Regions from separate parts of the Acidovorax sp. DMC1 genome, predicted to be linked through region 2. Evidence: riboswitches for the same ligand, from Rfam matches in the RefSeq annotation. Region 2 holds a riboswitch; the other holds the start of a gene.
What was found. A riboswitch is a leader RNA that binds a small molecule or an ion and turns the genes downstream of it on or off. The one in region 2 is predicted to bind S-adenosylhomocysteine.

Region 1 (15,431 bases), on a different contig from region 2:
CGGGCCTGTGCGAGACCGTGGGTTGCCCTTACGCCGCGCGGGCCGAGTGCGTGCAGCCCTTCTGCCTCGCGATGCGCGGTGTGCTACCGCCCGAGCCCGTGGGGCCAGCGCCATCTGCCTGAGGGCGCGTCTGCAAGCTCTCTAACTCTCTGAGGACCCTCTGCACGAATCACCGCGCCGTGTGCATCTGCGGTCTCGGGCGGTCTGCGGCGTTGCAAAGCCTCGCAATAGCTACGGCTTTTGCTGCGTTTTGCGCCTTGCCGTCCCTCCCGATCCGCAGTGCCCACTTACCGCTCGATTCGTGCAGAGGATCCCTAGCGGCTGTGTGCGAAGTCGTGCCCACCACTGGGCAGGGTGCGAGAGGGCGCCCACGCAGGGCGGGAGGTGTGTTCGCTCTGGCGGGCAGGGGTTGCGGCCACTGCGGTCGTACTGACCGCCTCGGCCGTGGCGGCAGCGCCCACGCTGCGCACCAGGTCTGCATGGCGGGCGCGGGTGATGGGGTAGGCCAGCAGCAGCGGAATGGCTAGCACCAGGCACAGCGCTGGCAGCAGTCCCGTCATGGCCGTGATGCCCTGCAGCGCCTGGGCCGACTGGGCCACGTTGGGCACATAGCCTGTCAGCTCCAGCATGCCGGCCACCAGGACCGTGGCCAGGGTGCGCGCCAGCTTGTCCACCAGGCCATAGAGGCCGTAGTACATGCCGGTCTGGCGCTCGCCCGCCTGCATGTGGCCGTGGTCGATGGTGTCGGGCACCATGGCAAACGGCACGATCCAGTGCGCGCCCATGCCGATGCCCACCACCACCAGGATGCCCGTCACCAGGGCCTGCTGGCCCGGACCCACCCAGTACAGCGCCACCAGCCCTGCGCAGCAGAACACCAGCCCGAGGATGTAGGCCAGGTTCTTCTCCCACCGGTCCACCACGCGCTTCCACACGAACAGCGAGATGCCCACCACCGCAAGCAGGATGCCCATGAAGCGCGGCAGGTCGCCCTTGTCGCCCTGCAACTGGTAGATGACGAAATACGCGAGCGAGGCCTGCACCAGCGTGAGGCCCAGGCGCACCAGCCCGGCTGCGCTCACCAGCATGACAAACGGGCGGTTGCGCAGCGTGGCCAGCAGGGTGTTGCGTACCGATGTCCAGCCGGGTGTGGCTGCTGGAGGGTTTGGGGCCGCAGGCGATAAGTCGCCGGTGGTGGCGGGCTCGCGCACGCGCCAGGCCACCACGGCCACAGCGACCCCGGCGGCCAGCCCGAAACAGGCGCCGGCCAGTGCGTAGCCCGTGCGTGCATCGGGCGCGGCCCGTACCAGCAGGGGCATGAACACGCTGCCCGCAAAAAACCCCAGCAGGGCACCCATGGATGCAAACGCCGTGAGGCTGGTGCGCTCGTCGTAGTCCTGCGTCATGTTGGCGGCCATGGCCTGGTAGGGCAGCTGCACCAGCGTCATCACGGTGTCGAACAAGGTGTAGGTGACGGCGATCCACACAAACGCTGCCCAGGGGCTCAGGCCCGGCGGCACCATCCACACGGCGGCAGCCACCACCGCCAGGGGCAGGGCGCCGTAGATCAGGTACACGCGGTGGCGGCCGTGGCGGGAGCGCGTGCGGTCGGTCAGCCAGCCAAACAGCGGGTCGTTGATGGTGTCCCACACCTTGCCTACCAGCAGCGCCGCACCGGCCACGGCCGGGGGCACCAGGGCCACGTCGGTGTAAAAGATCATGAGCAGAAAGCTCATGGCCGCAACCAGCATCTGCAGGCCGACGTTGCCCACGGCGTAGCCGAGTTTGGTACCCAGGCTCAGCCGAATAGGGGGGGTGGGCTGCATGTTCATGGGGGCTGTCATGGGTGTGCGGGTGCCATTGCTTCGGCCCGGGGGGGCGTTGCCATCGGGCCCGCCACAGGCTCTGCGCGTGCCGTATGCGCCGCACCGCTGCGCGGCGGCATGGCCTCCAGCATCAGGCGCACCTCGCGCCGCAGCATCTTGTTGAGGAAGCTGCGCGGAATCTCCGTGACCAGGCGCACATCGTCGGGCCGCATCTCGGGCGGCAGGTGCTGCACCAGAAACTCCGCCAGGTCGTGCTCCAGGGCCTGGGTGCCCCGGTCGTTGCGCCAGCTTTGCCGCAGGCTGGCCACCAGCACGGCGGCCGGGCCGTGCTGTACCAGGCAGGCCTCCTTCACGGCCGGGTGGCAGTGCGCCACTTCTTCGATCTCGCGCGGGTTCAGTGCCTGGCCATTGCGCACCACGCGGTCTGCGCTGCGGCCCAGCACATGCAGGTAACCGGCGGCGTCGAAGTAACCCAGGTCTCCCATCACCACCCAGCCGTCGCGCAGGGTTTCGCTGGTCTTTTCCGGGTCCAGCCAGTAGCCGTCAAACCGCACCGGCGTCTGCACGGTGATCAGGCCCATCTGGCCGAGGGGCAGCGGCACAAATTGTTCGTCGCGGATGACCACGTCCACACCCGGCATCACACGGCCCACGGTGGAGAGAATGTCGTTGCCCAGTGGTTGGCCCTGCGCGTCCACGTGCTCGTGGGGTAACAGCCAGGTGATGGGGGGCAGGGCCTCCAGGCAGCCGTAGCCCTGCTGAAAGATGGGCCCAAAGCGGCGGATGGCCTCCGCAATCTTGGGCGCGGGCATCATCTCCGAGCCGTACGGCACGTGGGTCAGCGACGACAGGTCGTACTGGCCCAGCGTGGGCTCGTCCAGCAGGTCGATGATGGCCGAGGGCGAGAGGAAGGCGCGCGATACGCGGTGCTTCTGGATCAGCCCGGCCAGCGTGGTGGCGCGGAAGTCCTCGGGCATCACCAGCGCCGCCCCCGCCAGCAGCGTGGGCAGCACCAGGCCCGAGCCCGGGCCGGTGAGCGGCAGGCCCAGCATGTTCACGTCCGGCCCGTTGGCGGGCGGCTTGAAGTCGATGGCGCGCGAGATCAGGCGCACGCTGTCCAGGTACTTGCGGTTGCTGTAGCCGATGGACTTGGGCAGGCCCGTGGTGCCCGAGGTCATGTGCAGCGCGAACACATCGTCCTCATGCACATCGGCAGTGCCGGCCGACGGGGTCTGCTGCGCCAGGGCACGCTCGTATTCGTCGCCCAGCGCCAGCATGCGCAGGCCGGGCAGTTGCTCGCGCACGGCCTGCAGGATGGGCGCGCTCAGCAACGGGTCGTGGATGAACACCGTGGGCTTGACGCGGCCCATGGTCGTGAGCGCTGCATCGGCCGGAAGGTGCTTGTGAAAGCTCGCAAAGATGGTGCCGTTTTCGAACGTGGCCAGCCGGGTTTCGTACTGCTCGCCGGTTTCGGGCAGCCAGGTGAAGACCACATCGCCTTTTTTTACGCCCTGGGCCTGCATCCAGGCCTGCAGGCGGTACACGCGATCCTGCAACTGCGCATAGGTGAGGGTGCCGCGCCGGTCGATGAGCGCGGGTTTGTGGGGATTCAGGCGGTACGCCAGACGGGCCACAGAGCGCGCGGTGCGCAGGCGGCTGAGCAGAAAGCGCGCCAGCAGGCTGCGCAGAGATGGAAGGGCCACCAGAATCTCCCGAAGACGGCGTGAATGCGAAGTCCTGGCAGTTTTTCACGCAAGGTCCGGGGGAAAGATCACCATTTGTATGTGTGCGTATCTTTTGGTTTCTGCGGCGGCTGCGCGGTCGTTCTGGGGCCTTGAACGGCCGTTGCGCGCGCTTGCTGCGTCGCCACGGCGCAACAGCCACGGTGGCTGCGCAAGGCCTGGGCAAAGAAAAACCGCCAGGGCTGGATCGCAGCGGCTGGCGGTGGTGTGACGGCCTGCCCCGGGTAAGGGGCAGGCCCGTGGGGCGGGCGAGGGCTTATGGATACAGGCCGCGCATTTCGCGGGCGTGCAGGATGCGCTGGCAGGCCACGATGAAGGTGGCAGTGCGCAGGCTCACCTTGTGCTCTTGCGCCACTTGCCAGATGCCCGCAAAGGCCTCTTGCATGATGCGCACCAGGCGGGCGTTGATCTCGTCCTCGCTCCAGAAGAAGCTGGAAAAATCCTGCACCCACTCAAAGTAGCTCACTGTCACGCCACCGGCGTTGGCGATCACATCGGGCAGCACCAGCACGCCCTTGTCGTGCAGGATGTCGTCGGCCTCGGTGGTCGTGGGGCCGTTGGCGCCTTCGATCACGAGCTTGGCCTTGATCTGGCCCGCGTTGTCCTTGGTGATCTGCCCTTCCAGCGCGGCAGGGATCAGGATCTCGCAATCCACGCCCCAGAACTCTTCGGCCTTCATCACATCGGCGCCGGCAAAGCCGCCCACGCCACCACGGGTCTTCACATGCGCCAGCAGTGCGGGCACATCCACGCCCTTGCTGTTGAAGATGGTGCCGGTGTGGTCTTGCACCGCCACTACCTTGGCCCCCGCTTCGGCAAACAGCTTGGCGGCAATGCCACCCACATTGCCAAAGCCCTGCACTGCCACGCGGGCACCGTCGAGCGCCAGGCCGGTCAGCTTGGCGGCTTCCACGCCCACGGTGAACACGCCACGGCCGGTGGCTTCCACACGGCCCAGCGAGCCGCCCAGGTCCACAGGCTTGCCGGTGACCACGCCGGTGGCGGTGGCGCCCACGTTCATCGAGTACGTGTCCATCATCCAGGCCATGACCTGGCCGTTGGTGTTCACGTCGGGTGCGGGGATGTCCTTGGACGGGCCGATAAGCAGGCCGATTTCGCTGGTGTAGCGGCGCGTCAGGCGCTCCAGCTCACCCATCGACAGCTTCTTGGGGTCCACACGGATGCCGCCCTTGGCGCCGCCGTAAGGCACGTTCACCGCCGCGTTTTTCACCGACATCCAGGCCGACAAGGCCATCACTTCAGACAGCGTCACGTCCTGGTGGAAGCGCACGCCACCCTTGCCGGGGCCCCGGCTCAGGTTGTGCTGTACGCGGTAGCCTTCGTAGTGGGCGATGGTGCCGTTGTCCAGCTCGATCGGCACGTCCACGATCAGGATGCGCTTGGGCCGCTTGAGCGTTTCCACCCAGCGCGCCAGGCTGCCCAGGTAAGGGGTGACGCGGTCCACCTGCTGCAGGTAGTTGCCCCAGGGGCCGAGGTGGTCGGCCTGCAGGTACGAGGGCAGGGGGTGGGATTGTGCGGCGGGGGCGCCGACAGGGTTTGACATGGTGAATTTCCTTGTGGGATCAGTTCAGGCTGCGAAGCTTATGCCTGGGCTGGGGCACTGTCCAAGGCCGGTGTGTTTGTGGGTTATGCATTTAATGCATGGCTCTCCGAGAGCCATTCAATGCTGCAGTGCGGCAATTTGCGGGCGGGGTGGCGGCCCGTGGCCTTGGCCCTGGCGCAGTGGCCCGTTGCCCCTAGACTCAGCCAGCCCGGCGCAGCACCGGGCGCTGCACCGGGCCCCACCGCACCGCCGGGGCCATGAAAAAAAGAGAGGGATATCCATGAGCGTGACCCGCACCGCCTGCCCGCAATGCCAGGCGCCCAACCACCCGACGGCGCGCTGGTGCGTGAAGTGCGCCCACCCGCTGGAGGCAGAGGTGCCCCCCGCTGCCTCCAATGACCCGGCGCCGATGGAGTTTGTGTTCGATGACGACGAGCACCCCGCTGCCACCCCGACGCGCCAGCGACCCCTCTTGGCCTATGCAGGCGCCGCAGTGGCCCTGCTGGTGGTGGCAGGCGCCGCAGCCTGGTATCTGCTAGGCCGGCCCGATGCTGCGCCGCCCGCGCGGCAGGCCCCGGCTGTCGCAGCGCCAGCGGCCGTGCCCAGCATCCCGGGCATTGCGGAGTCCGCACCCGCGCGCCCCGAGCCGGTGGAAGAAATCATCGAATCCCAACGCGCACGCCCGGCGGCCACTGCGTCTGCACCAGACAGCGCCACTGCCGCCCCCCCGCCCGCAGCCGCAGCGGCAGCCTCTGCACCGCCGTTCACCCCCGTCACCGTGCCCCGCGTGGCCGATGCGGCATCGTTGCCCGCCACCGGCAAGCCGCGCACGGCGGCACCAGCCGACGACGCACCCTGGCCGCCTCCCGCAGCACCCGTGCCGTCGCCGGGCGACAGCCTGGCCCGCTTGCGCGGCGCGCTGGCCCAGTGCGCGGCCATGAGCAACGAGCTGTCGCGCGCGAGCTGCCTCACCCGCACGCGGCAGAACTTCTGCGGCGACGCCTGGGGCCGTATCCCGGAATGCCGACCGGGCCAGTGACGACACGCGCAGTTTTTGTCCGCACCGCGCACTGCCGGGCCCGCTGCGGGGCGGGGCCTATTCGATGCGGATCTTCTGCATCGCCGGGTCGCCCGGCGGGTAGCGCAGGTCCAGGCCGGTGAGCACCTCGCGCACCAGCGTAGCGATCATCAGGTTGCGGTGGGTCTTGGAGTTGGCGGGCACGATGGTCCACGGCGCCCAGGGCGTGTGCGTGGCGGCCAGCAGCATTTCGTAGGCCTTCTGGTACTGGCTCCACTGCTTGCGGGCCTCGATGTCGCTCATCGAGAACTTCCAGTGTTTGGCCGGGTCGTCCAGGCGCTCCTGCAGGCGTTCGCGCTGCTCGTCAGCGCTGATGTGCAGCATGAACTTGAGCACGATGGTGCCGGTGTGCGTGAGCATGCGCTCGAAGTCGTTGATGTGCCCAAAGCGCTGGTGGTGCTGTTCGGGCGTGATCCATCCGTTGACGGCGGGCACCAGTACGTCCTCGTAGTGGCTGCGGTTGAACACCGTGATCTCGCCCGCACCGGGCACCTTCTGGTGGATGCGCCACAGGTAGTCGTGGGCACGCTCGGCCTCGGTGGGGGCGCTCCAACCCACGGCGTGCACGCCCAGCGCGCTCATGCGGCCAAACACGCCCCGGATGGTGCCGTCCTTGCCCGATGTATCGGTGCCTTGCAAGATGACCAGCAGCTTGTAGCGCTTGTCGGCGTAGAACAGGTTCTGCAGCGTGTCCAGCTCCTGCGCAATCGACTCGGTGGCGGCCTTGTCCTTGAGCTTGTCGCCCAGCGAAAACGGCTTGGCCGACGGATCAAAGTCCTTGAGCGACACCGTGCGGCGGTGTTTGCCGGCCTTGCGCCGCTCGGGCTGGCCGTCGGGCCGCTTGTCATCGTCATGCTGCGGCGCGTCCGGCTGCCATTGCGACCAGCGTTGGGCCACGTCTTTGTTGCTGCTGTGAAACGGGTGGTTCATGCGGGCTCCTCGATGGGCCATCGTACGTCAGCTGTGGGGGCGCGGTCTCCTCTTCTACGAAAACATGATGCTATCAAGTTGATAGCTGATTGCGTATGATTCACTAGCGCTTGGAGCAGATTGGGCTTGAAAATTGCCGCGGGAGCCGTTGAGGGACCCTCTGCACAAATCACCGCGCCGTGTGCCGCTGCGGTCTCGGGCGGTCTGCGGCGTTGCAAATACTCGCAATAGCTGCGGCTATTGCTGCGTTTTGCGCCTTGCAGCCCATCCCGATCCGCAGCGCCCACTTGCCGCTCGATTCGTGCAGAAGATCCCTTAGCGCACGCCATGTGCCATGCGGTAGGCCAGCGGCGTCTGCCCCGTGGCCTGGCGGAACGCGCGGTGCAGTCCGGCCTCGCTGGCAAAGCCCAGGTCTTCGGCAATGCGCTTGAGCGGCAGCGGCGTGTCGCACAGCGCCTCGCTGGCCTGGCGCAGCTTGATGCGGCGCATCCACAGGGCCGCCGTCAGGCCCGTGTGGGCCTGCACCCGCCGCGCCAGTGTGCGGGGCGAGAGGCCCAGCGCCTGGGCCAGCGCGGGCAGCCGCAGATCGGTGGCGGGGCGGCGCTGCACCCACAGCATGGCGCGGCGCAGGTCGTCGTCTGCCAGCGTCATCAGGTCATGCCCGGCAAATGCCGGGTGCGCCGTGCGGGGGCGGGGCAGCATCAGCAGCTCCTGCAGGTCGGTCATCGCCTGGGGCGGCAGGCGGGCGGCCAGCGCGTGCAGCATCAGCGGCAGGTAACCGTTGGCCCCGGCGGCCGTGGTGGCGGTGGGGCCGGCCACCAGCGGCTCGTCAAAGCGCCAGTCCACCTGCGCGAACTGCTGCTCCAGCGCGGCACGCAACCACCAGGTGGCCGTGGCGCCCTGGCCGCGCAGCCGCCCGCTGGCGGCCGCCAGCACCACGCCCGCGCAGTAGCTCCACACCTGCGTGCGCCGGGGCAGCGCGCGCAAGGCCTGCACCGTCGGGGCCAGCTGCTGCAGCGGCCCTTGCAGCTGGTCAGGCGACGAGAGCCACAGGCCCGGCACCAGCACCACATCGGCCTCGGCCTGCTGCAGTGCCACGGAGGGGGCCAGCGCGGGGCCTTGCCAGGTGGGCACGGGCGACCGGTCCACCCCTGCCCAGCAGATGTCCATCACGCTGGCCTGCGCACGCAGGTTGGCGGCGCGTGCCATGTCCGCCGCCGCAAACAGGCCCGCCGGCATGCAGCCCGGGTAGAGCAGCAGTGCCACGCGCAGGGGCGGCTGGGGTGTTGGGGATGGAAGAACCATGGGTGGCACAAAAGCGCAAGAAATTGTCAATCTGCGCCATTTTCGCGGGAGGCCTGCTTTTCAACAATGGCAACACCTCCTCCCACTGAAAGCCCCCCATGCTCATCACCCAATTGCGCAACGCCACCGTTCTGCTGGAGTTTCAGCACGCGGGCCGCCCCGTCGGCCTGCTGGTGGACCCCATGCTCGCGCCCCGGGGCAGCCTGCCCGCGCTGCGCTACCTGGGCACCCGGCGCCAGCGCAACCCCCTGGTGGATTTGCCCGCCGAGGCCGACGCGGCACTGCAGCGCGTGACCCACGCGCTCATCACCCATTGCCAGCGCGGGCACTTTGACCACCTGGACCGCGCGGGCAAACAGTTTTTGCGCGAGCGCCAGATTCCCGTCTTCTGCATGCCGCACGACGCCGCCTACCTCGCGCAGCGCGGCCTGCAGGTGCAGCCGCTGGCGGGCGAGGGCCGCCAGCCGTTTGCGCTGGGCGGGCAGGTCACGCCCGTGGCCTGCACCCACGGCCGGGGCTGGGTGGCGCGCTTCATGGAGCACGGCCACGGCTACCTGCTGGAGCTGCCGGGCGAGCCCAGCGTGTACCTGGCCGGCGACACCGTGCTGACGCCCCCGGTGCGCGACTGCCTGCAGCGCCTGCAGCCCGATGTGGCCGTGCTGCCCGCCGGTGGCGCCCGGTTTGACCTGGGCGCCGACATCCTGATGGACGCCGCCGAGGTCGCGCACGCCGCTGCGCTGACAACCGGCGCGGTGGTGGTCAACCACCTGGAGGCCTTGGACCATTGCCCCACCACCCGCGCCCAGGTGCGCGCCCTGGCGCAGCGTGGCGGGTGGGCGCACCGCCTGTGGGTGCCCGAGGACGGCGAGTGTCGGCACTACCCCGGGCCCACCGTTAAAAGCGATGCTATGAATTCAGTAGCTGCAGAGGCATGATCGACTAGCGCTACCGCCTAAAAAGGCTGCAACTCACGCCAGTTCGGCCTCCAGCGCGCGCTGGTCGCGCATCAGCGCCACAAAGCGCGCAGCGCCCAGGCCCAGCGGGCGCTCCTTGGACCACACCACGTCCACCCACAGCGCGGCGCCGTTGCTCAGGTTCTCGAAGGGCATCTCCACCAGCCGCCCCGCCTCGATGCGCGATTGCACCAGCGCGCGCGGCTGCCAGCCCCAGCCCATCCCGGCTTCGATGAGGCCCAGCGCGGCCAGGTGGTTGTCGGTGCGCCAGTGGTGGCGCGCAAACACAAAGCGCGGGTCGGTCTGCGCCAGGTCGCGGCTGGCCACCACGATCTGGCGTGTGGTGGTCAGGTGCTCCTCGCGCAGCATGGCGTCCTCCGGTGGGGCACCCCGTGCCTGGGCGGCGGCGCGGGCGGCCACCAGCACCGGGTGCTGCGGCGCCATCACCGCCACCAGGGTTTCGGTGCCCACCTCCTGAAAGCCCTCGCGCCCGTCGATGCTGGGCCGCTCGAACACCAGCGCCAGCTGCGCGCGGCCGCTGTGCAGCAGCGCCAGCGCATCCACCTGCGGCGCGGCCAGCACCTCGATCTGCAGCAGCGGGTGCTCTTGCGCCAATGCCGCCAGCGCCTCCGTCCAGCGCGAGGCCAGCAGCTCGGGCGCAATGGCCAGCGTGAGCCGCTCCTCCAGCCCCTGGGTCAGCGCCAGCGCCTGGGCGTTGAGCTGCTGCAGCTGCCCCGCCAGCAGCCGGGCCTGGGGCTCCAGCGCGCGGGCGGCAGCGGTGGGGCGGGGCTCGCGTCCGCTGCGGTCAAACAGCTGCACATCCAGTTCGGCCTCCAGATGGGCAATGGTCATGCTCACCGCCGACGGCACACGCGACAAGGCCCGCGCGGCGGCCGAGAACGAGCCGTGGTCGAGCACGGTCAGAAACACCTGCACGCTGTCGGAGTTGAACGCCATGGGGTATCAATCTATCAATAAAACTGAAACAAGCTGACTTTATATGTCAGTGCGGCGAATATAAAGTACCGTCCATGGACAAGACACCCACCCTTTTTGGCCTGCAAGGCGTCAAACGCCGCGTGATCTACGTGACCCTGTACGAGCTGATCGCCATTGGCGCCGCCACGGTGGGCCTGGCGCTGCTCACGGGCCAGGGCGCGGGGCATTCGAGCGTGGTGGCGGTGGCAGCCTCGGTGATCGCCATCGTCTGGAACATCGTCTTCAACTGGGCCTTCGAGCGCTGGGAGGCGCGCCAGCCCGTGCGCGGGCGCAGCGTGGCGCGGCGCGTGGCACACGCCATCGGGTTCGAGGGCGGCCTGGTCTTCACGCTGGTGCCGCTGTTTGCCTGGTGGTTTGGCGTGAGCCTGTGGCACGCGTTTGTGATGGACCTGGGGCTCATCGTGTTCTTCCTTGGCTACACCTTTGTCTTCAACTGGGTGTTCGACCACCTGTTCGGCCTGCCTGCATCGGCCATGGCAGCGTCGTAACAAAGGCCTTGAGCGCGCTTCTTCAAACAATGTCAACCGCCCTTCACCGGCGGTCAGGGACGCTCAGCCGCCACCCATAATCGGCCCCATGAGAGGGCCGTTTTTGTTGTTGCTGCTGCTGCGGGGATTGCCGGGCCGGTGGGCTGGCGTGGCGGTGTCCTGCTGCGTATTGGCAGGCTGTGCCAGCAACGCCCCCACGCCGCGCGGCGAGGTGAAGGGGACGCCCACCCATGCCGCCGAGCTGGCCCAGTCCGACGCCAACCGCATGGCCACCCTGGCCATGCAAGAGAACCTGGAAGGCCTGCTGCGCCTGGCCGACAAGCTCTACCGCCGCAACCCCGCCGAATGGCGCAAGGGCACTGCCACCAGCCGCGAGCAGGCGCTGGAGCAGCTGCGCACCGCCGTGTTGCAGCGCCAGCCCTGGGGCCCGCTGCAGGGCCGCCGCGACATCGCCGCCATGGCGCTGGCGCTGGCGCCCGAGTTCGGGGGCGATCGTGTGGCGGCCTTCATCCATGCCACGGCCGACATGATCATCACCGCCCACGGCGGCAAGACGGAGTTCTTCTTGCTGGACGGCATGGATGCCCAGCACCTCTACAACGCCGCGCGCAACGTCGAGACCGCCGTGTGGCTGCTGGCGCAGCGCCGCAACGCCCAGGGCCAGCCCCTGCTATTGGCCGACGAAATCGGCGCCCAGGGCCGCAACCTGAGCTTCGAGCGCGAGTTCGGCAAGATCATCGCGCGGCTCGATCTGCTGGCCGCCTTCACCACCGAAAAGTACCGCCGCGCGGCCATCAGCTATGTGCAGGGCATTGTGGGCGGCACCTTCTTGCAATTCCTGCCAGTGCGCTGACCCGGTAAAATCCGCCCCTTGCCCAAGGAGCGTTGCAGCGGCCCCACCGCCATGGTGAAGCCGTCAGGCTTGGGCACTCCACAAGCTATTCAAGCCCCACCGCAACGACGCTCACCTGTTTTTCTGCTGCCCCTGCACAGGTGAGTCCTATGTCCGCGTCTGCCCCGTCCCTGCCCCCCATGAAGCTGTCCGGCCTGGAGCCCGTCTCCATTGGCGAGGGCACGCTGTTCGTCAACATTGGCGAGCGCACCAACGTCACCGGCTCCAAGGCGTTTGCGCGCATGATCCTGAACGGCCAGTACGAAGAGGCCCTGGCCGTGGCGCGCCAGCAGGTGGAGAACGGCGCTCAGGTCATCGACATCAACATGGACGAGGCCATGCTCGACAGCAAGGCCGCCATGGTGCGGTTTCTGCAACTCATCGCGTCCGAGCCCGACATCGCGCGTGTGCCCATCATGGTGGACAGCTCCAAGTGGGAGGTGATCGAGGCCGGGCTGCGCTGCATCCAGGGCAAGGGCATCGTCAACTCCATCAGCATGAAAGAGGGCGTGGAGAAGTTCAAGCACGAGGCGCGCCTCGTGAAGCGCTACGGCGCCGCCGCCGTGGTGATGGCGTTTGACGAAGTGGGCCAGGCCGACACTTATGCCCGCAAGATCGAGATCTGCGAACGCGCCTACCGCGTGCTGGTGGATGAGGTGGGCTTCCCGCCCGAAGACATCATCTTCGACCCCAACATCTTTGCCGTGGCCACGGGCATCGAAGAGCACAACAACTACGCCGTCGATTTCATCGAAGCCACGCGCTGGATCAAGCAGAACCTGCCGGGCGCCAAGGTGTCGGGCGGCGTGTCCAATGTGTCGTTCAGCTTCCGTGGCAACGACCCTGTGCGCGAGGCCATCCACACCGTGTTTCTGTACCACGCCATCAAGGCCGGCATGGACATGGGCATCGTCAACGCGGGCATGGTGGGCGTGTACGACGACCTGGAGCCCACACTGCGCGAGCGCGTGGAAGACGTGGTGCTCAACCGCCGTCCCGATGCGGGCGAGCGCCTGGTCGAGATTGCCGAAACCGCCAAAAGCGGCGCCAAGGACGAGAGCAAGAAACTCGAATGGCGCGGCACGCCCGAGCACCCCAAGACCGTGGGCGAGCGCCTGAGCCATGCGCTGGTGCATGGCATCACCGACTTCATCACCGAAGACACCGAAGAGGCCTACCGCGAGATCCTGGCCAAGGGCGGCCGCCCGCTGCACGTGATCGAAGGCCCGCTCATGGACGGCATGAACGTGGTGGGCGACCTGTTCGGCGCGGGCAAGATGTTCCTGCCCCAGGTGGTCAAGAGCGCCCGCGTGATGAAGCAGGCCGTAGCCCACCTGATTCCGTACATTGAGGAAGAAAAGCGCCAGGACGAACTGGCCGGCCGCGACGTGCGCAGCAAGGGCAAGATCGTCATTGCCACCGTCAAGGGCGACGTGCACGACATCGGCAAGAACATCGTCACCGTCGTCTTGCAATGCAACAACTTCGAGGTGGTGAACATGGGCGTGATGGTGCCCTGCCACGAGATCCTGGCCAAGGCCAAGGTCGAGGGGGCGGACATCGTGGGCCTGTCGGGCCTCATCACCCCCAGCCTCGAAGAGATGCAGTACGTGGCCGGCGAGATGCAGAAAGACGAGCACTTCCGCGTCAAGAAGATCCCGCTGCTGATTGGTGGCGCCACCACCAGCCGCGTGCACACTGCCGTCAAGATCGCGCCGCATTACGAAGGCCCCGTGGTCTACGTGCCCGACGCCTCGCGCAGCGTGAGCGTGGCGCAAAGCCTGCTGGGCGACGGCGTGCAGAGCTATGTGGATGAGCTGAACGCCGACTACGAAAAAGTGCGCACCCAGCACGCCAACAAAAAGGCCACGCCTCTGTGGCCCCTGGCCAAGATCCGCGCCAACAAGACGCCGGTGGACTGGTCTGCCTACCAGCCTGCCGTGCCCCGCGCGCTGGGCCGCCGCGTGTTCAAGAACTTCGACCTAGCCGAGCTGGCCAAGTACATCGACTGGGGTCCGTTCTTCCAGACCTGGGACCTGGCCGGCCCGTACCCCGCGATCCTTACGGACGAGATCGTGGGCGTGGAAGCCACGCGCGTGTTTGCAGACGGCCAGGCCATGCTGAAAAAGATCATCGAAGGCCGGTGGCTCACGGCCAGCGGCGTGATGGCGCTGCTGCCTGCCAACAGCGTGAACGACGACGACATCGAGTTCTACACCGACGACACCCGCACCGAGGTGGCCATGACCTGGTATGGCCTGCGCCAACAGGCCGAGAAGCACACCATCGACGGCGTGACCCGCCCCAGCCGCTGCCTGGCCGACTTTGTGGCCCCCAAGGAGAGTGGCATTGCCGACTACGCGGGCCTGTTCGCCGTCACCGCCGGGCTGGGTGTGGAGAAGAAGGAAAAGGCTTTCATCGACGCGCTGGACGATTACTCCGCCATCATGTTCAAGAGCCTGGCCGACCGTCTGGCCGAAGCCTTTGCCGAATGCCTGCACCACCGCGTGCGCACCGACCTGTGGGGCTACGCAGCGGGCGAGCAGTTGAGCAACGACGACATGATTGCCGAGAAGTACCGCGGCATCCGCCCCGCGCCCGGCTACCCCGCCTGCCCGGACCACAGCGCCAAGACCGACCTGTTCCGCGTGCTGAACGCCGAAGAGATCGGCATGGGCCTGACCGAAAGCCTGGCCATGACCCCTGCGGCCAGCGTGAGCGGCTTCTACATCGGCCACCCCGAGGCGGTGTACTTCAACGTCGGCAAGATCGGCGAAGACCAGCTGCACGACATGGCCGAGCGCCGGGGCATGGATGAGAAGGTGCTGGAGCGGTTGTTGGCACCGAATCTGTGATGCTATGAATGAAATAGCTGCTAGCGCTTGACCAACAAGCGCTAGCGGCCTATTTGATTCAAAAATCGGCCATCAAACCGCGCTCTCCGGCAGCTTCGCAATCACCTTGATCTCGAACTGAAAGCCGTACAGCCAGGTCACCCCGATGCCCGTCAGCGTGGGGTGGGGCGCCTCGCCCCAGAATTCGGGCACGACGCCCCAGACGGTCTCGAAGTTCGCCTCGGGGTTGACCACGAACATCGTCACATCCACCACATCATCAAACGTGCAGCCCGCTGCCTGCAGCACGGCATTGAGGTTGCTGAACGCCAGGCGCACCTGCGCGGCCAGGTCGGGCTCGGGCGAGCCGTCTTCGCGGCTGCCCACCTGGCCGGACACAAACAGGAAACCGTTGGCCCGCACGGCGGGCGAATAGCGGTTGCGCTCGTACAGCGCCTGGCGGCCTGCGGGAAAGACAACATCACGTTGGGGCATGGAAATCCTTTCGTTCTGCAGGGCAGAGGGTTGCGATGCAGGCACTGTAGAAGCGTGCGTTGTTCTGATAAACAGGCTAATCTGCGCACCACTGTTCCTGATCGCCAAACAATGGCGGGCATGTCGCCCTTTCGGCACGCCCCAACTACCTCTACGCCATGGACCGTTTTGACGCCCTGCAGGCCTTCGCCCGCGTTGTGGAATCCGGCAGCTTCACCAAGGCCGCCCTCACCCTGCACCTGAGCCGCACCACCGTCACCCAGCTGGTGCAGCAGCTCGAAGCACGCCTGCGTGTGAAGCTCCTGCACCGCACCACCCGGCGCGT
Region 2 (15,431 bases):
CTCATGGGGTACTCCGGGTTCAGGGTTTGCAGGGAATACTACTGCAAACCTCTCGGGAATTCAGATCACTGGCTGTTTGACGCTAACTTCAGTGGGGGCTTTTCCTCCACCAGCACCGCCGTGGGGATCAGTTGCCCCGCGATCACGGCCCCCTGGTGCATCTCCAGCGCCTTGTAATGCACATTGCCGGTGATCTGCGCCTTGGGCTGCAGCTCCAGCAGTTCGCCCGCATGCACGGGGCCCAGCACCTGGCCGTTGATGATCACGTGGTCGGCATGCACCGCGCCCTCGACCCGCGCGGTTTCGGAGATCACCAGGATGCTGGGCTGGTCCGCCGCCGCCCGGATATCGCCGACCACATCGCCATCAATGCGCATGCCCTCGGCAAAATGCACATTGCCTTCGATCTTGGTGCCCTGTGCCACCAGGCTTTTGATAGGTGGCTGCTTTTTGCGCGAGAACATGGTCGGAAGACTCCTGAAGGAGCAGGCGGTACAAAAGCCCGCTTGCGAATGGAAAACGTGCCAACAAATCGGCAGGTCGTGGGCAGCGGCTACTGCGTGGGTTGCCTCGGCGAGGGCATCGAAACCAGATCAGCGCATCCACAGTCCACCCGCACTATTCGACGGCCACGGTCTGGCTGGTGCGTACGGTAGCGCCCTCCAGCACGCGCGCGGTCACGGTTTTTACCACGGCTTGGGGGGGCAGATCGAGCCCCCCCTCGAGGCGGCGGTACTGCTTGACCTGCAGCGGCTGGCCCTGGGGGGGCTGGGTCTGTGTCCACGGTTTGCCGTCCAGCGTGCCCGCCAGCACCAGTTCCAGGCGCCCGTTGAACTCGGGTGCATTGCGGGCCGCCTGGATGACCAGCACTTGCCAGCGCAGCTGCATCCCACCCAGCACCTCCGCCTGCAGCGCGCGAATGGCCAGCCCATCGGTCTTGGCGGCAGGGATCAGCTTTTCGAAGAAGCCCAGGTCCTCGCGCAGCGTGCGATTGTCGGCTTCGAGCTGGCGCACCTGGGCCATCAGGCTCTCCTTGGCAGCGCGTTCGGTAGCCAGCAAACTTTCGGCAGTCAAAGCCACCGTCTGGCGCTCCTGACCCTCTTCGCGCAGGCGGCTGATCTCTGCCCTCATCTGAACCACTTCATCGCGCGACACGGTATCGATCCCGGCAATGGACTTGCCGAACTCGAAGGCCCACAACGCTACGGCGGCGCAAAAACCCATGACCACGGCCAGGGCCAGCCAGCGAAAGGGCCAGGGCAAGGCGCTGCGGATGGCCACGCGGGGGGCGCTGATGGTCAACCGACGGCGAAGCAGGCGAAAGCGCATAGGCTCAACGGGCAGGCCTGGGAAGGCGCCCCCCAAAAAAGAAAAGAGCGCACCATAAACGAAAAAACCGCCCGAAGGCGGTTTTTCTCTGTAAAACACTCGCAGGGAGCACTTTGCAGTGGATGCGGCGCAGGGCAGCATCCGGCAGGGCCCAAGACTTAACGCTTGGAGAACTGCTTGGCGCGGCGTGCGGAGTGCAGACCGACCTTCTTACGTTCGACTTCACGTGCATCACGGGTCACGAAGCCGGCTTGGCTCAGGACAGACTTCAGGGATGCGTCGTAATCGATCAGTGCGCGGGTGATGCCGTGGCGGGCAGCGCCAGCCTGGCCGGATTCACCGCCACCGTGCACGTTGATCTGGATGTCGAAGGTTTCGACATGGTTGGTCAACGCCAGCGGTTGCTTGGCAATCATGATCGAGGTTTCGCGGCCGAAGTACTGCTGAATGTCTTTGCCATTCACAGTGATCTTGCCGGAGCCTTTTTTCAGAAACACGCGGGCGACGCTGGACTTGCGACGGCCGGTGCCATTGTTCCATTCACCAATCATCTCAAGGCTCCTTAGATTTCCAGCACTTTGGGCTGCTGGGCGGTGTGTGGATGCTCAGCACCACTGTACACCTTGAGTTTCTTGATCATCGCGTAGCCAAGGGGACCCTTGGGCAGCATGCCCTTGACAGCCTTCTCCAGCGCGCGGCCGGGGTGCTTGGCTTGCATGTCGCGGAAGTTCGTGGCCGTGATACCGCCGGGGTAACCCGAGTGACGGTAGTACACCTTGTCCAGGGACTTGGTGCCGGTGACCTTGAGTTGGGCTGCGTTGATAACGACGATGAAGTCACCGGTATCGACGTGAGGCGTGTAAATGGCCTTGTGTTTGCCGCGCAAACGGAGAGCAACTTCGCTGGCTACTCGTCCGAGGACCTTGTTGGTCGCGTCAATCACAAACCACTCGTGCACGACCTCAGCGGGCTTTGCGCTGAAAGTAGTTGTCATGAGTTTTCTCTTGAAAAGAGGGGTTTGGCGGGTCCTTTTCCACGGTCGGTGCTTCTCTGAAGGAAGCCTCTTAGGTGGCAAACAGTCTTCGCCGCGGGACCACAAAAGCGCTGCGAAGCCTTCTATTATACGAAAGAGCCCGGTCGCCGCGCAAGTGGACCGCAGTCCTGGCCCCAAAGCGGTCAGTTGGGCGTCTGGCGGCGGCGCTGCTCGTCGGCTTCGTACCGGCGGCGGTTCTCCACGCAAATGGCTTGATTGGCCTGGGACGGCTTCTGGCACTCCTGGTGGATACACATGGGGCGGGCCAGGAAATTGGCGTCAGCGCACACCTCCTGCGGCGAAGGCAGACGGGGTGGCGGCGCAGGGCGGGGCTTGGGTTCAGCCACCACAGGGGGTGGCGCAGGCACAGGCTCTTCGTGCACTACGATGGGGGTGGGGGCCGGCTCGGCAGTCACACGCTTGGTGACACGGGCGGAGGGCTTGGGCGCCGAGGCGACCACAAAGGCGGGTACGGCAGCGGACGCAGCGGCGGTCGACTGAGCCACGCCTTCCAAGGCCACGGCTTGGGCATCTGTGCCCGCAGCGGCACTGACGTTCACCAGCGCGGCCGCTGACGAGGCCGTTGCTGCCGGCGGCTCGGCCATCTCGGTGATGATGTCATCGCGCGGCGGTTTGCTGCCCTGGCTCCAGCGCCAAGCGCCTCCAGCGACCACGGCTACCAGCGCCGCCACCACAATGCCAGCCACCAAAGGCGAGCGCCGTGACGAGGGAGCGGGCTTGCCGTGACCTCGCACCAGATCCCGCTCCAGGGGTGCGGACCGCCGCTCCGCCGCGCGCGACCCGCTGGCGCCCAGCGAACGGTGGTGCGGCAGGTCCTCAAAGCGGGAATCGTCCTCAGCGACCACGGTGTCGCCAGCGTCGATGAAAACCGTGTCGCCCGCATCGGCCGCCACCGTGTCAGGACCGGCCAGCATGACCGTATCCGCGCCAAAGTCATCGCCGGGGCGGCCCTCCTGCACGGGCGACGGTGCCGCTGCGACTGCTTCCGCGCGCTGGGCTTGCGCCTGGATCTCGGCCACGATGCTGGGGGCAGAGGTCACATCCACGGTGGGCGTGGGCAGCCCCGGGCCGGGCTGGTCGGCGGGCTCTACCCAGATGTCGCCCAGTTCCGCCCGAAAGTCGAAGTGCTGCACATCTTCCGGCGCCGAGGTCATCTCCATGGTCTGGAGAAAAGCGTCGATGCTCTGCGGCCGGTCCTCGGGCCGCAGGGCCAGGGACTGCGAAATCGCAGCAACAAACGGCGCCGAATACTCCACGCCAAACTGCCGCTTGACGGTCTTGGCGATGCGGGAGAAGGACACCATGCGGTCGCGGATGGAACGCAGCGTGGCAGGCAGGGGCGTGTCGTTGGCCAGACAGCCGTGCATGACCGCTGCCAGGGAGTACAGATCGCTCCAAGGCCCCTGGCGCAGCTCCTCGTCGCCGTCGGAATACTGCTCGATGGGCGCGTAATTCACCTTGAGCACGGCCGTGTGCTTGCGGTCCTGGTCATTGATGGCATGCCGGGCGGCGCCCAGGTCCAGCAATACCGGCGGTCCGTTGTCCTGCAGGAAGATGTTGTCTGGCGAGATGTCGCGGTGCAGCGTGTTGCCGTCGTGCAGCACACGCAGCGCATCCAGCACCGACCACAGCAGCTTGCGCAGCCAGGCCTCGGGCGGCGGCGTGCGCATCTGGGCACGGGCCTGCTTGAACGTCATGCCCGAATACAGCGGCATGACCATATAGGCTGTGTTGTTGGCCTCCCAGAAGCGGAACACCTTGACCAGCGACGGGTGGTCAAACTGCGCCAGCAGCCGCGCCTCGCCCACAAAAGACACCAGGCCTGCCTGGAAGGTTTGCTGATCGGACGAAGACCGCACCCAGAGCGATTGCCCCTGCGAGCGACCGGCCAGCGCCGAGGGCATGTATTCCTTGATGGCCACCGCCCGGTGCAGGGAATGGTCAAACGCCTTGTAGACCATGCCAAAACCGCCCACACCCAGCAAACCCAGGATCTCGAACTCCGCCAGGCGTGTGCCAGGGGGCAGCGCATCGATATGGCTGACACCGCTGGCGGGGGCTGTGCTGGAGCTTTCGGTCATGGTCGGAAGACGGGGCGGGCTGGCAATTTCACAGGCAAATCAATGGAACAACAAGCACAACGGCGGAAAGCGGACCCCACCGCAGGCGCGATCATGAGGCATGGCCGCACCGGATTTGGCAACAAATGGCTAACAGAGGACGGCCTGTCTGCCAAAAACATCACGTCCCCCGCCACCACAAGGCCCCCGATTGTGCCGCGCCCGGACAAGGGCGCTGCCCCGACGCACAACACACTCGTTACCATTGGGTCATGTTCAGTTATCGCCACGCCTTCCACGCAGGCAACCATGCCGATGTGCTCAAGCACACCGTTTTGATTGCTGCCTTGCAACACCTTACCGAGAAAGACGCGGCGCTGACCGTGCTGGACACCCATGCAGGCGCAGGCCTGTACCGGCTGGACGGGGACTATGCCAGCACCAGTGGCGAAGCCGCCGACGGCGTGGCCCGGCTGTTTGCACCAACCACGCCCACCCTCACCCCAGCCCTGCAGGCCTACGTGGACATGGTGGGCGACTTCAACCAGGGCAAGGCGCTGCGCGTGTACCCCGGCTCACCCTTCATCACCCAGCGCCTGCTGCGTAGCCACGACAAGCTCAAGCTGTTCGAGCTGCACCCCACCGACCTGCGCGCGCTGGCCGGCAACGTGGCCCAGCTGGAGGCAGGCCGCCAGGTGGCGGTGCTGCACGAAGACGGCTTTGAGGGCATCAAGAAGTTTTTGCCTCCACCGGCCCGTCGCGCCCTGGTGCTGTGCGATCCCAGCTATGAAATCAAGAGCGACTACGCCAAGGTGCTCGACATGGCGGCCGATTCGCTCAAGCGTTTTGCCACGGGCACCTATGCATTCTGGTACCCCATCATCCCGCGCCCCGAAGCCCACGACCTGCCCCGCCGCCTGAAGACACTGGCCACCAAGGCGGGCAAGAGCTGGCTGCATGCCACGCTCACCGTCAAGTCGAGCAAGATCACCGAAACCGTCACGGGCGATACCAAACGCCCCGGCCTGCCGGCCAGCGGCATGTTCCTGATCAACCCGCCTTACACCCTCAAGGCCGCGCTCAAAGACGCCCTGCCCCAGATGGCCGAGCTGCTGGCCCAGGACAAACACGCCACCCACACGCTGGAATCGGGCGGCTGACCGGCCCTTCCGGTTCCTTACATCGCGTCAAGGTGCCGCCGGACAATCCTTGTCGTCGTCCTGCAGGGCGAACAGCTCCACCGGCTTGAGCCCCAGGCCCACCATACCCAACGCCTCGGCGGCGCCCCGGCTCAGGTCGATCACCCGGTTGCGGGTGTGGGGCCCGCGGTCGTTGATGCGCACGATCACCGTGCGCCCCGTGGCCTGGCTGCGCACACACACGCGGGAGCCAAAGGGCAGCGTGGGGTGAGCCGCCGTGAGCGCACGCATGTCAAACAGCTCCCCGCTGGCGGTACGCCGCCGGTGGAACTGCGCCCCGTACCACGATGCCAACCCCACCTCGTCCGCCTCCAGGCTGAGCGGCGACCCGCCGGGAGTGGTGGGTTCCGGTTTGGCCGGGGGATCGATCAGCATCGCCTCTCCCGGCACGGACAGCAGGTTGGGGGCCAGCGCGTCCGGCTCTGCCTGCAGCCCCTGGGCGTGCGCAACCGCGAAGGCGCTGCACAGCAACCACAGCCCCACCAGCTGCCGCAGCGGCGCCCACCGGGCCACGCTGCGACAAGAGCCGGGTGGCTGCTCGCCCCCCACCATCAGATCCCCAGCCGGCGACAGATCTCCAGGGTCGCGGCGCTTTGGTTCATGGTGTAGAAGTGCAGCGCGGGCACGCCGGCCGTGCGCAGCTGGTCGCACAGGTCGGTCACCACATCCAGGCCAAACGCCTTGATGCTGGCGGTGTCGTCCCCAAACGACTGCAGGCGCAGACGGATCCAGCGCGGAATCTCCGCACCGCAGGCGTCCGAGAACCGCATCAGCTGCGTGGAGCTGGAAATGGGCATGATGCCCGGCACCACCGGCACGTCAGCGCCCAGGCGGTGCGCGTCTTCCACAAAGCGGAAATACGCGTCGCTGTTGTAGAAATACTGGGTGATGGCAGAGTCCGCCCCCGCCCGCACCTTGGTCACGTAGGCCTGCAGGTCCGCCTCGGGCGACTTGGCTTGGGGGTGCACCTCGGGGTAGGCCGCCACCTCGATGTGGAAGTCCCGGCCCGTTTCGGCGCGGATGAAGGCCACCAAGTCGCTGGCGTACTGGAACTCGCCGCCCGCGCCATAGCCGCTGGGCAGGTCGCCGCGCAGCGCCACCAGGCGCTTGACGCCCATGGCCTTGAGCGTGGCCAGCTGCTCGCGCACCGACTGGCGCGTGGCCCCGATGCACGAAAAGTGCGACGCAGCGCCCACGCCTTCGGACAGGATCTCTCGCACCGTACCGAATGTGCCTTCTTGCGTGGAGCCCCCTGCGCCGTAGGTCACCGAACAGAAGTCCGGATGCAGTGCATACAGCTGCTGGCGCGCCACGCGCAGCTTGTCGGCGCCTTCAGGCGTCTTGGGCGGGAAAAACTCGAAACTCACCGGAAACCCGGTGCCTTGCGCGTGGGCTGCATTCATGCGGCTCTCCTTGCGTGTACAAAAAATTCTCGATTGCCATCACCGCCCTGGATCGGGCTGTCGATCCACGCCCGCACTTCCAGGCCCAGAGTTACGCAGCAATCGCGGATGCGCTGTTCCACCACCGCATACAGGGACTCGTCGCGCACAATGCCGCCTTTGCCCACCTGCCCCGGCTGCAATTCAAACTGGGGCTTGACCAGCATGACCAGGTCGCCCTGCGGCGCGAGCAACGGCACCAGTGCAGGCAGCACCAGAGTGAGCGAGATGAACGACAGGTCGCCCGTCACCAGGTCAAACACGGGCGTGACCTGCACATCCTCTCGCCCCTCTCGGCGCTGGCGCACCACCGGTAAAGTGCCCTCGGCCCGCGCGCGGGCCTTGGCGGCGCGCTCGGCTTTGAAGGCTTCTACGTCTTGCTCTTTGGCATCGTCGCTGTCGTCGTATTCTTCATCGACCAGACCGCCGTTGCGCATCCAGCTGTAAGGAGCGACCGGCTGGGTGTCGTTGTCTTCATGGTCTTGCACCAGCTCTTCGGACAAGGCCGCTTCACAGCCTTCGAGCAGCGACTCGGCTGTCATGGCGCGGGCATTGATCCCTTCCACGCCCACCACGCGCACATCGTCACGCAGGCGCTCATGCAACTGGCCATGCCCCACATCCACACCCACCACCTGGGCCGCGCCATGTTGCAACAGGCAGTCCGTGAAGCCACCGGTGCTCTGCCCCACATCCAGGCAGCGCAGGCCCGTCACGTCCAGGCCCGTGGCCTGCAAGGCGCCTTCGAGCTTGAGCCCGCCACGGGAGATGTATTTGGCCTCGGCATCGTCCAGCAGCCTTACCTCGGCCACGGACGGGACGTCATCCCCGTTCTTGGCCACCTTGTTCCAGGGCGACAAGGGCGTCAAGCGCCACTCCACCCCCGAAGCGATCAGGCGCTGCGCCTGCGAGCGCGTGGCGGCATGGCCACGCTCCACCAAAAACACATCTGCGCGCATCGCGCCCATCCTTTTTGAGTCAAATCGGCTGGTAGCGCTAGTGAATCATGCGCCAGCAGCTATCAATTTATGAGCAATCAAGCATTGCTCAGCATCACGGCGCCACACCACCGTGCGCGCGCCCTGTCGCCAGGGCGCGCGCACCGGGATCAGTAGCGGTAGGTGTCAGGCTTGTAGGGGCCTTGCTTGGGCACGCCGATGTAGGCGGCCTGTTCGTCGGTCAGCTCGGTCAGCATGGCGCCCACCTTCTTGAGGTGCAGGCGCGCCACCTTTTCGTCCAGGTGCTTGGGCAGCACGTAGACCTTGCCGTTTTCGTAGTAGTCGCTGTGAGTGAACAGCTCGATCTGGGCAATGGTCTGGTTGGCAAAGCTCGACGACATCACGAAGCTGGGGTGGCCCGTGCCGCAGCCCAGGTTCACCAGACGGCCCTTGGCCAGCAGGATGATGCGCTTGCCGTCCGGGAAGATCACGTGGTCCACCTGGGGCTTGATCTCTTCCCACTGGTACTGCTCCAGCGACGCGACCTGGATCTCGTTGTCGAAGTGGCCGATGTTGCAGACGATGGCCTGGTCCTTCATGGCCAGCATGTGCTCGTGGCGGATCACGTCCTTGTTGCCGGTGGTGGTCACGAAGATGTCGGCCTTGTCGGCAGCGTATTCCATGGTCACGACCTTGTAGCCTTCCATCGCGGCCTGCAGGGCGTTGATGGGGTCGATCTCGGTCACCCACACCTGGGCGCTCAGCGCGCGCAGGGCCTGGGCGCTGCCCTTGCCCACGTCGCCGTAGCCAGCGACCACGGCCACCTTGCCGGCGATCATCACGTCGGTGGCGCGCTTGATGCCGTCCACCAGCGACTCACGGCAACCGTACAGGTTGTCGAACTTGCTCTTGGTCACCGAGTCGTTCACGTTGATGGCGCGGAACATCAGCGAGCCCTTGGCCGACATTTCCTTCAGGCGGTGCACGCCCGTGGTGGTTTCTTCGGTCACGCCGATGATCTGGGCGCTCTTGCGGCTGTACCAGGTCGGGTCTTGCGCCAGCTTGGCCTTGATGGAAGCGAACAGGCAGGTTTCTTCTTCGCTGGTGGGGTTGGCGATCAGCGATACGTCCTTTTCGGCGCGCTTGCCCAGGTGCATCAGCAGCGTGGCATCGCCACCGTCGTCCAGGATCAGGTTGGGGCCTTCGCCTTCGGCGCCTGCGGGGCCAAAGTCAAAGATGCGGTGGGTGTAGTCCCAGTATTCGGCCAGGGTCTCGCCCTTGATGGCGAACACGGGCGTGCCAGCGGCAGCAATCGCGGCTGCGGCGTGGTCTTGCGTGGAGAAGATGTTGCAAGAAGCCCAGCGCACCTCAGCACCAAGGGCCTGCAGGGTCTCGATCAGCACGGCGGTCTGGATCGTCATGTGCAGCGAGCCGGTAATGCGTGCGCCCTTGAGCGGTTGCTTGGCAGCGAATTCTTCGCGGATGGCCATCAGGCCGGGCATTTCGGTTTCGGCGATGCGAATTTCTTTGCGGCCCCATTCGGCCAGGCCGATGTCGGCAATGATGCAGTCGGTGTTGACCGGGGCGTTGACGCGTGCGTTCATGATGGTGTGCTCCAAAGCATGTTTGAAAAGCCACTGCGCGAAGGGGAAGGTCGATACGCCTCACCGCACGCGAAGTGGATGAGCGTCGTTGCTAGATGACTCCGAGCCTCACGCCCCGCCTGTGCTGGGGACGCTGCAACGCTCCTCGGATCGGCGGATTATAAAAGCAAGTGCATTCCCGGCGCCATGCCCGCGGGGGTGAATTCATCCCGGACCTTGCACGGAACAGTAAAATCCCGCGACTGCCGCCCCTGCGACCCATGCAGGTCCCGGCCCGAAGATTTCTTGCGCAGGGCGCTCTGCCCCGCACCCATCCCATTCAGGAACCCCTGTGTCCTACGCCCCAGAAACCCGGCGCCGCCGCACCTTTGCCATCATTTCCCACCCCGACGCCGGTAAAACGACGCTGACGGAAAAGCTGCTGCTGTTCTCGGGCGCGATCCAGATCGCGGGTGCCGTCAAGGGCCGAAAGGCCAGCCGCCATGCCACCTCCGACTGGATGGAAATCGAAAAGCAGCGCGGCATCTCGGTAGCCAGCTCGGTCATGCAGATGCTGTACCGCGAGCATGTGATCAACCTGCTCGACACGCCCGGCCACAAGGACTTCTCGGAAGACACCTACCGCGTGCTCACCGCCGTGGACTCGGCGCTGATGGTGATCGACGCCGCCAACGGTGTGGAAGCACAAACCCGCCGCCTGATCGAGGTCTGCCGCCAGCGCGACACGCCCATCATCACCTTCGTCAACAAGATGGACCGCGAGGTGCGCGACCCGCTGGACATCATGGACGAGGTCGAGCGCGAACTGGGCATGCCCTGCTGCCCCATGACCTGGCCCGTGGGCCAGGGCAAGAGCTTTGGCGGCATCATCAACTTGCGCACCAAGACGATGACGGTGTTCGAATCCGGCAGCGAACGTCGCCCGCAGGACTTCGAATCCATCCCGCTCACCGATGTGGACACCCTGCGCGCCCGCTTCGGCGCAGAGTTCGACGCCGCCATGGACAGCATGGAGCTGGCTACCGGTGCATCGCCCGCCTGGGACCATGAAGCCTTCCTGGCCGGCAAACTGACCCCCGTGTTCTTCGGCTCCGGCGTGAACAACTTCGGGGTGATGGAAGTGCTGGACGCCCTGGTGGACATGGCCCCGCCGCCCGGCCCGCGCGTGAGCACGCTGGAGGTGAACAAACAGCCCGTCGTCAAGACCATCCAGCCCGAGGACGAAGGTTTCTCCGGCGTGGTGTTCAAGGTGCAGGCCAACATGGACGCCAACCACCGCGACCGCATCGCCTTCGTACGCGTGGCCAGCGGCAAGTACACGCCGGGCATGAAGCTCAAGGTACAGCGCACCGGCAAGGAGCTGCGCCCCACATCGGTGGTGACCTTCATGTCCCAGCGCCGCGAGGCCGTCGAAGAAGCCTACGCGGGCGACATCATTGGCTTCACCACCCACGGCGGCGTGCAGCTGGGCGACACCATCACCGACGGCGCCAACCTGCAGTTCACCGGCCTGCCCTTCTTCGCGCCCGAAATGTTCATGACCGTGGTCCTCAAGAACCCGCTGCGCACCAAGCAGCTCCAGCAAGGCCTGGCCCAGCTGGGCGAAGAAGGCGCGATCCAGGTCTTCAAGCCCGACGCCGGTGGCAACATGCTGCTGGGCGCCGTGGGCCAGCTTCAGTTTGAAGTGGTGCAGCACCGCCTGAAGGCTGAGTACGACGCCGACGTGCGCCTGGAAGGCTGTCAGTACACGGGCGCCCGCTGGATCACCGCCGACAACGCGGCCGACCTGCGCGCCTTTACCGATGCCTACCCGCTGCGCCTGGCGCACGACGCGGCGGACACGCTGGCGTACCTGTGCACCTCGCCGTACGACGTGCGGTTGGCGCAGGAGCGGTTTCCCAAGATCCACTTCCATCCGCTGCGTGAGCATGCGGGGTTGGCACTGCAGAAGGCCGGTTGAGCCCGCATGCAACCTCTGGATCTCTGGCCAACAGTGGCCCGCCGCGACCTGGTGGGCGTGTTCACCGACATCGACGACACCCTGACCACCGAAGGCGCCATCAAGCCCGACGCGCTGCAGGCGCTGGCTGACCTGAAGGCGGCGGGCCTGGTAGTCATTCCCATCACCGGGCGGCCGATTGGCTGGTGTGAACCCTTCATGGCCGGGCCGGGGGGTTCGACCTGGCCGGTCGATGCCATGGTGGCCGAAAACGGGGCCGTGGCTTTTACCCGGGGCTCTGGCGCTCAACCCACGCTGGTCAAGCGCTACCAGCAAGACGCCGCCACGCGCAGCGCCAACCAGGCGCGCATGCGTGAGATCGCCGCGCTGGTGGCTTCGGAAGTGCCAGGTGTGGCCCTGAGCCGCGACAGCGCCGGGCGCGAGACGGACCTGGCCTTTGACTACGCCGAGTTCGACCGGCACCCGCCCGAGACCGTGCAACAGGTGCTGGACTTGCTACAGCGCGAAGGCATGCAGACCACGGTGAGCAGCATCCACATCCACGGCTGCTTTGGGGACTTCAACAAATGGCAGGGCGCCAACTGGATCGTGCGCGAGTTGATGGGGCGCGACCTGGCGCAGGAGCTGGATCGCTGGGTGTTTGTGGGCGACTCGGGCAATGACCAGGCGATGTTCCAGCACTTCACCCACAGCGTGGGGGTGGCCAACATCGCGCGGTTTGCTCCGCAGCTCACACATCTGCCACGGTATGTGACGCAGGGCGAACGCGGCGCGGGGTTTGCCGAAGTGGCGCAGGCGATCCTGGCGGGGCGCTGACTGTCAGCGAAGCAAGCGCAGCAGGCAACAGAGGGCGGTCGCCACAGCCCCTGGCTGATCGACGCAACGGGCCCAGCAACCCCGGGACGGAACAGGGCACGCAAGACCTCCAGGAAGCAGTTTTGACGGAAAACGCCCGCTTGCGCTAGTGGGACATGCCGCGATAGCTATCATTTCAATAGCACCAGCATCAAGCCTTGAGGAAGATATCGGTGTCCGGCGCAAAACACGCATGCAGCGGCAACAGCGCCCCGCCCAGCGCCCGCGCGTCCGAGCCCATGGTGCCCAGCTCCAGCCGGGGGGGCTGGTGCAGGCCTTCCCAGTTGTAGTCGGCCAGCGCGTGGCGGGCGCCTTCGCACAGGGCCTGCAGCAGCTCGGGGGCGGCAGCGCCATCGACCACCACGGCATCCAGGTCCAAAAACGCCGTGGCCGAGACGATGCAGTGCGCCAGGCCGGCCGCAGCGCGCGCAATCCAGCCCCGGCTGTGTTCCAGCCACGGGGCCTGCAGCACGCGCTTGTCGTAGGCGGCCATGGGGTCGAGGCCGTGTTCGCGAAAGCGCTGCTCCAGCTCCCACAGCGATGCCTGGCTGATGAGCTGTGCGGGAGCCTGGCCCGGCTGGGCGGGTGACAGCGGCAGCGAGGCCACCGCACCCGCGTTGCCATGCAGACCGCGATGCAGGTGCGAATTGATGACCAGCCCGCCACCCACAAAGGTGTCCATGAACAAATACAAAAAACTGGGGATGTCGCGCCCGCGCCCCTGCAGCAGCTCGGCCACGCAGGCGGCGGAGGTGTCCTTGGCAAAGCTCACGGGCAGCTCGGTCATCTGCTGCACTTGCTCGGCCAGGTCGATGTTGTTCCAGGCTTCGGACTGCGCTTCGGTGAGCCCCAGCATGCGGTGCCAGCCACCCAACTGGAATGGGGCGGCCACGCCCACGCCCACCACGCGCGAGCGCAGCGGGCCCAGGCCGTCGAGCAACTGGTTGAGGTGCGTGCGGATGGCGGGCAGCAGCACGTCGATGTCGGGGAAGGCGTAGTCGAGCACGATGCGCTCGCGCACATGGCCGGTGAAGTCCACCAGCAGCCAGTCGGCGCTGCGGCGGCCGATCTTGATGCCGATGGCAAACGCGCCGTCGGGGTTCAGGCCAATGGGCACCGAGGGCTGGCCCACGCGACCGCGCACGGGCGCTTCGCGGCGCAACAACTGATCTTCGTCGAGCCGGGCGGTGATCAAACCGATGGTCTGCGCCGTGAGGCCCGTGACCCGCGCCATCTCAGCCTTGGCCAGGCTGCCGTGGGTGCGCAACGCCTGCAGCACCACGCGCTCGTTGAACTGGCGCAGCCCCACATGGTTGGAGCCGCGCTGGCGCAGCAGCGCGGGGCTGGCGGCAGTGTTGTCAACGGCGGGTAGGGATGCGTCGGTGTCCAGCATGGTGATGAAACGATCAGGCGTTCAGAGTGTCGCCGATGACGCCCTTGCGCAGCAGGAAGTTGCCCCAGGGCTGTAGTTCGCCCGTCACAACGATGGCATAGGCCTTTTTGACGCGTTCGTAGAACGCAAAACGCTCCACGCCTTCGGCCTGCTCGCTGGCCACGCCCTCGCGTGCCAGCACGTCCATGGTTTCGCGCTGCAGGGCCGAGCGGTACGGAACCTCGGTGCCGCCCACCTGCATGTAGGCCACGGGGTGCGCCACATCCTGCGCCAATGGCAGCACGCTGGCCACCGCTTGCACGGCGCGCGCCATGCCGATGCCTGGCAGGCGCAGCACGGGCTTGCCCGCGCCCAGGCTCATGGCGGTGAAGTTGGCGTCGGCCAAAACAATGGCGTCGTCATGGCCCATCTCGGCCAGCACCTTGAGCAGGTCGGGGGTCAGCAGGGGATCAATGTTCTTCAGCATGGGGGCGTTTCAGGCAAGGCATTCAGCGGGCAGGTCAGATGCGGCCATGGCCCCGGTCATCACGGCCACGGTATCGCTCATGCTGATCTTCTTGGGGTTGACGACGGCAGCGCGCTTGCCCAGGCGGGCGATGTGGATGCGGTCGGCAATCTCGAACACATGGGGCATGTTGTGGCTGATGAGGATGACGGGCAGGCCCTTGTCGCGCACGCGGCGGATCAGCTCCAGCACCATGTTGCCCTCCTTCACGCCCAGGGCGGCGGTGGGCTCGTCCATGATGACGACATGGCGTGCAAACGCTGCGGCGCGCGCCACAGCCACGCACTGGCGCTGGCCGCCCGAGAGGGTCTCCACCGCCTGCGTCATGGAGCGGATGCCGACCTTCAGCTCGGCCATGCGGGCCACGCTTTCTTCCAGCATCTTCTTCTTGTCGAGCATGCGCAGCGCGCTGCCCAAGAGGCCGGGGCGGCGCAGTTCGCGGCCCAGGAACAGGTTTTCGGCAATGGTCATGGCCGGGGCCACGGCCAGGTCCTGGTAGACGGTTTCAATGCCGGCGCGGCGCGCGTCGATGGGGCTCTTGAACTGGATGCGCTGGCCGTCGAGCAGGATCTCACCGTCGTCCGGTACGGTGGCGCCGGACAGCGCCTTGATCAGGCTGGACTTGCCCGCGCCGTTGTCGCCGATCACGGCCAGGATCTCGCCAGCGCGCAGTTCAAAGTCGGCGCCGTCGAGCGCAGTGACCTGACCGTAGCGCTTGACCAGGCCCTTGGCCTGCATCACCAGCGGGGCGTCCGCCGTGGGGGTGAAGTGGGTCATGATCAACGCACTCCCTTGCGCGAAAGTTGGTCGGTGGCCACGGCCAGGATCACAAGGATGCCGGTGACCAGGATTTGATACACCGACGAGACACCCATCAGCGTGAGCCCGTTGCGGAACACGCCCACGATGAGCGCCCCCACCAGCGTGCCCAGGATGACACCGCGCCCGCCAAACAGGCTGGTGCCGCCCAGCACCACGGCGCTGATGGCGTCGAGGTTTTCGGTCTGGCCCGCGTTCGGGTCGCCCGCGCCGGTGCGCGCCACCGACAGCAGCGACGCAATGCCGTAGAACAAACCGGCCAACACATACACG

Region 1: it holds a riboswitch for S-adenosylhomocysteine, as region 2 does, so the genes downstream of both, metH (methionine synthase) here and ahcY (adenosylhomocysteinase) in region 2, are expected to answer to the same signal.

Annotation. Positions count from the first base shown of each region.
Region 1 covers NZ_JBQUYO010000001.1:683,899-699,329, reverse strand. The annotation lists gene ACT531_RS03280 (hypothetical protein) at 1-122, shown strand, start outside; gene ACT531_RS03275 (MFS transporter) at 315-1,844, opposite strand; gene ACT531_RS03270 (class I adenylate-forming enzyme family protein) at 1,841-3,529, opposite strand; gene ACT531_RS03265 (Glu/Leu/Phe/Val family dehydrogenase) at 3,825-5,132, opposite strand; gene ACT531_RS03260 (hypothetical protein) at 5,413-6,171, shown strand; gene ACT531_RS03255 (PPK2 family polyphosphate kinase) at 6,229-7,140, opposite strand; gene ACT531_RS03250 (GlxA family transcriptional regulator) at 7,456-8,445, opposite strand; gene ACT531_RS03245 (MBL fold metallo-hydrolase) at 8,544-9,380, shown strand; gene ACT531_RS03240 (LysR family transcriptional regulator) at 9,414-10,355, opposite strand; gene ACT531_RS03235 (PACE efflux transporter) at 10,430-10,885, shown strand; gene ACT531_RS03230 (hypothetical protein) at 10,974-11,738, shown strand; S-adenosyl-L-homocysteine riboswitch at 11,757-11,858, shown strand; gene metH (methionine synthase) at 11,879-14,632, shown strand; gene ACT531_RS03220 (RidA family protein) at 14,705-15,106, opposite strand; gene ACT531_RS03215 (LysR family transcriptional regulator) at 15,265-15,431, shown strand, end outside.
Region 2 covers NZ_JBQUYO010000004.1:342,630-358,060, forward strand. The annotation lists gene erpA (iron-sulfur cluster insertion protein ErpA) at 1-5, opposite strand, end outside; gene ACT531_RS11630 (bactofilin family protein) at 66-464, opposite strand; gene ACT531_RS11635 (DUF6776 family protein) at 619-1,329, opposite strand; gene rpsI (30S ribosomal protein S9) at 1,488-1,880, opposite strand; gene rplM (50S ribosomal protein L13) at 1,892-2,323, opposite strand; gene ACT531_RS11650 (serine/threonine protein kinase) at 2,506-4,464, opposite strand; gene ACT531_RS11655 (23S rRNA (adenine(2030)-N(6))-methyltransferase RlmJ) at 4,716-5,603, shown strand; gene ACT531_RS11660 (septal ring lytic transglycosylase RlpA family protein) at 5,631-6,155, opposite strand; gene metF (methylenetetrahydrofolate reductase [NAD(P)H]) at 6,194-7,045, opposite strand; gene ACT531_RS11670 (TlyA family RNA methyltransferase) at 7,042-8,043, opposite strand; gene ahcY (adenosylhomocysteinase) at 8,193-9,626, opposite strand; S-adenosyl-L-homocysteine riboswitch at 9,700-9,779, opposite strand; gene ACT531_RS11680 (peptide chain release factor 3) at 9,958-11,586, shown strand; gene ACT531_RS11685 (HAD-IIB family hydrolase) at 11,593-12,402, shown strand; gene ACT531_RS11690 (ROK family transcriptional regulator) at 12,593-13,834, opposite strand; gene ACT531_RS11695 (RbsD/FucU family protein) at 13,848-14,300, opposite strand; gene ACT531_RS11700 (ATP-binding cassette domain-containing protein) at 14,310-15,116, opposite strand; gene ACT531_RS11705 (ABC transporter permease) at 15,119-15,431, opposite strand, start outside.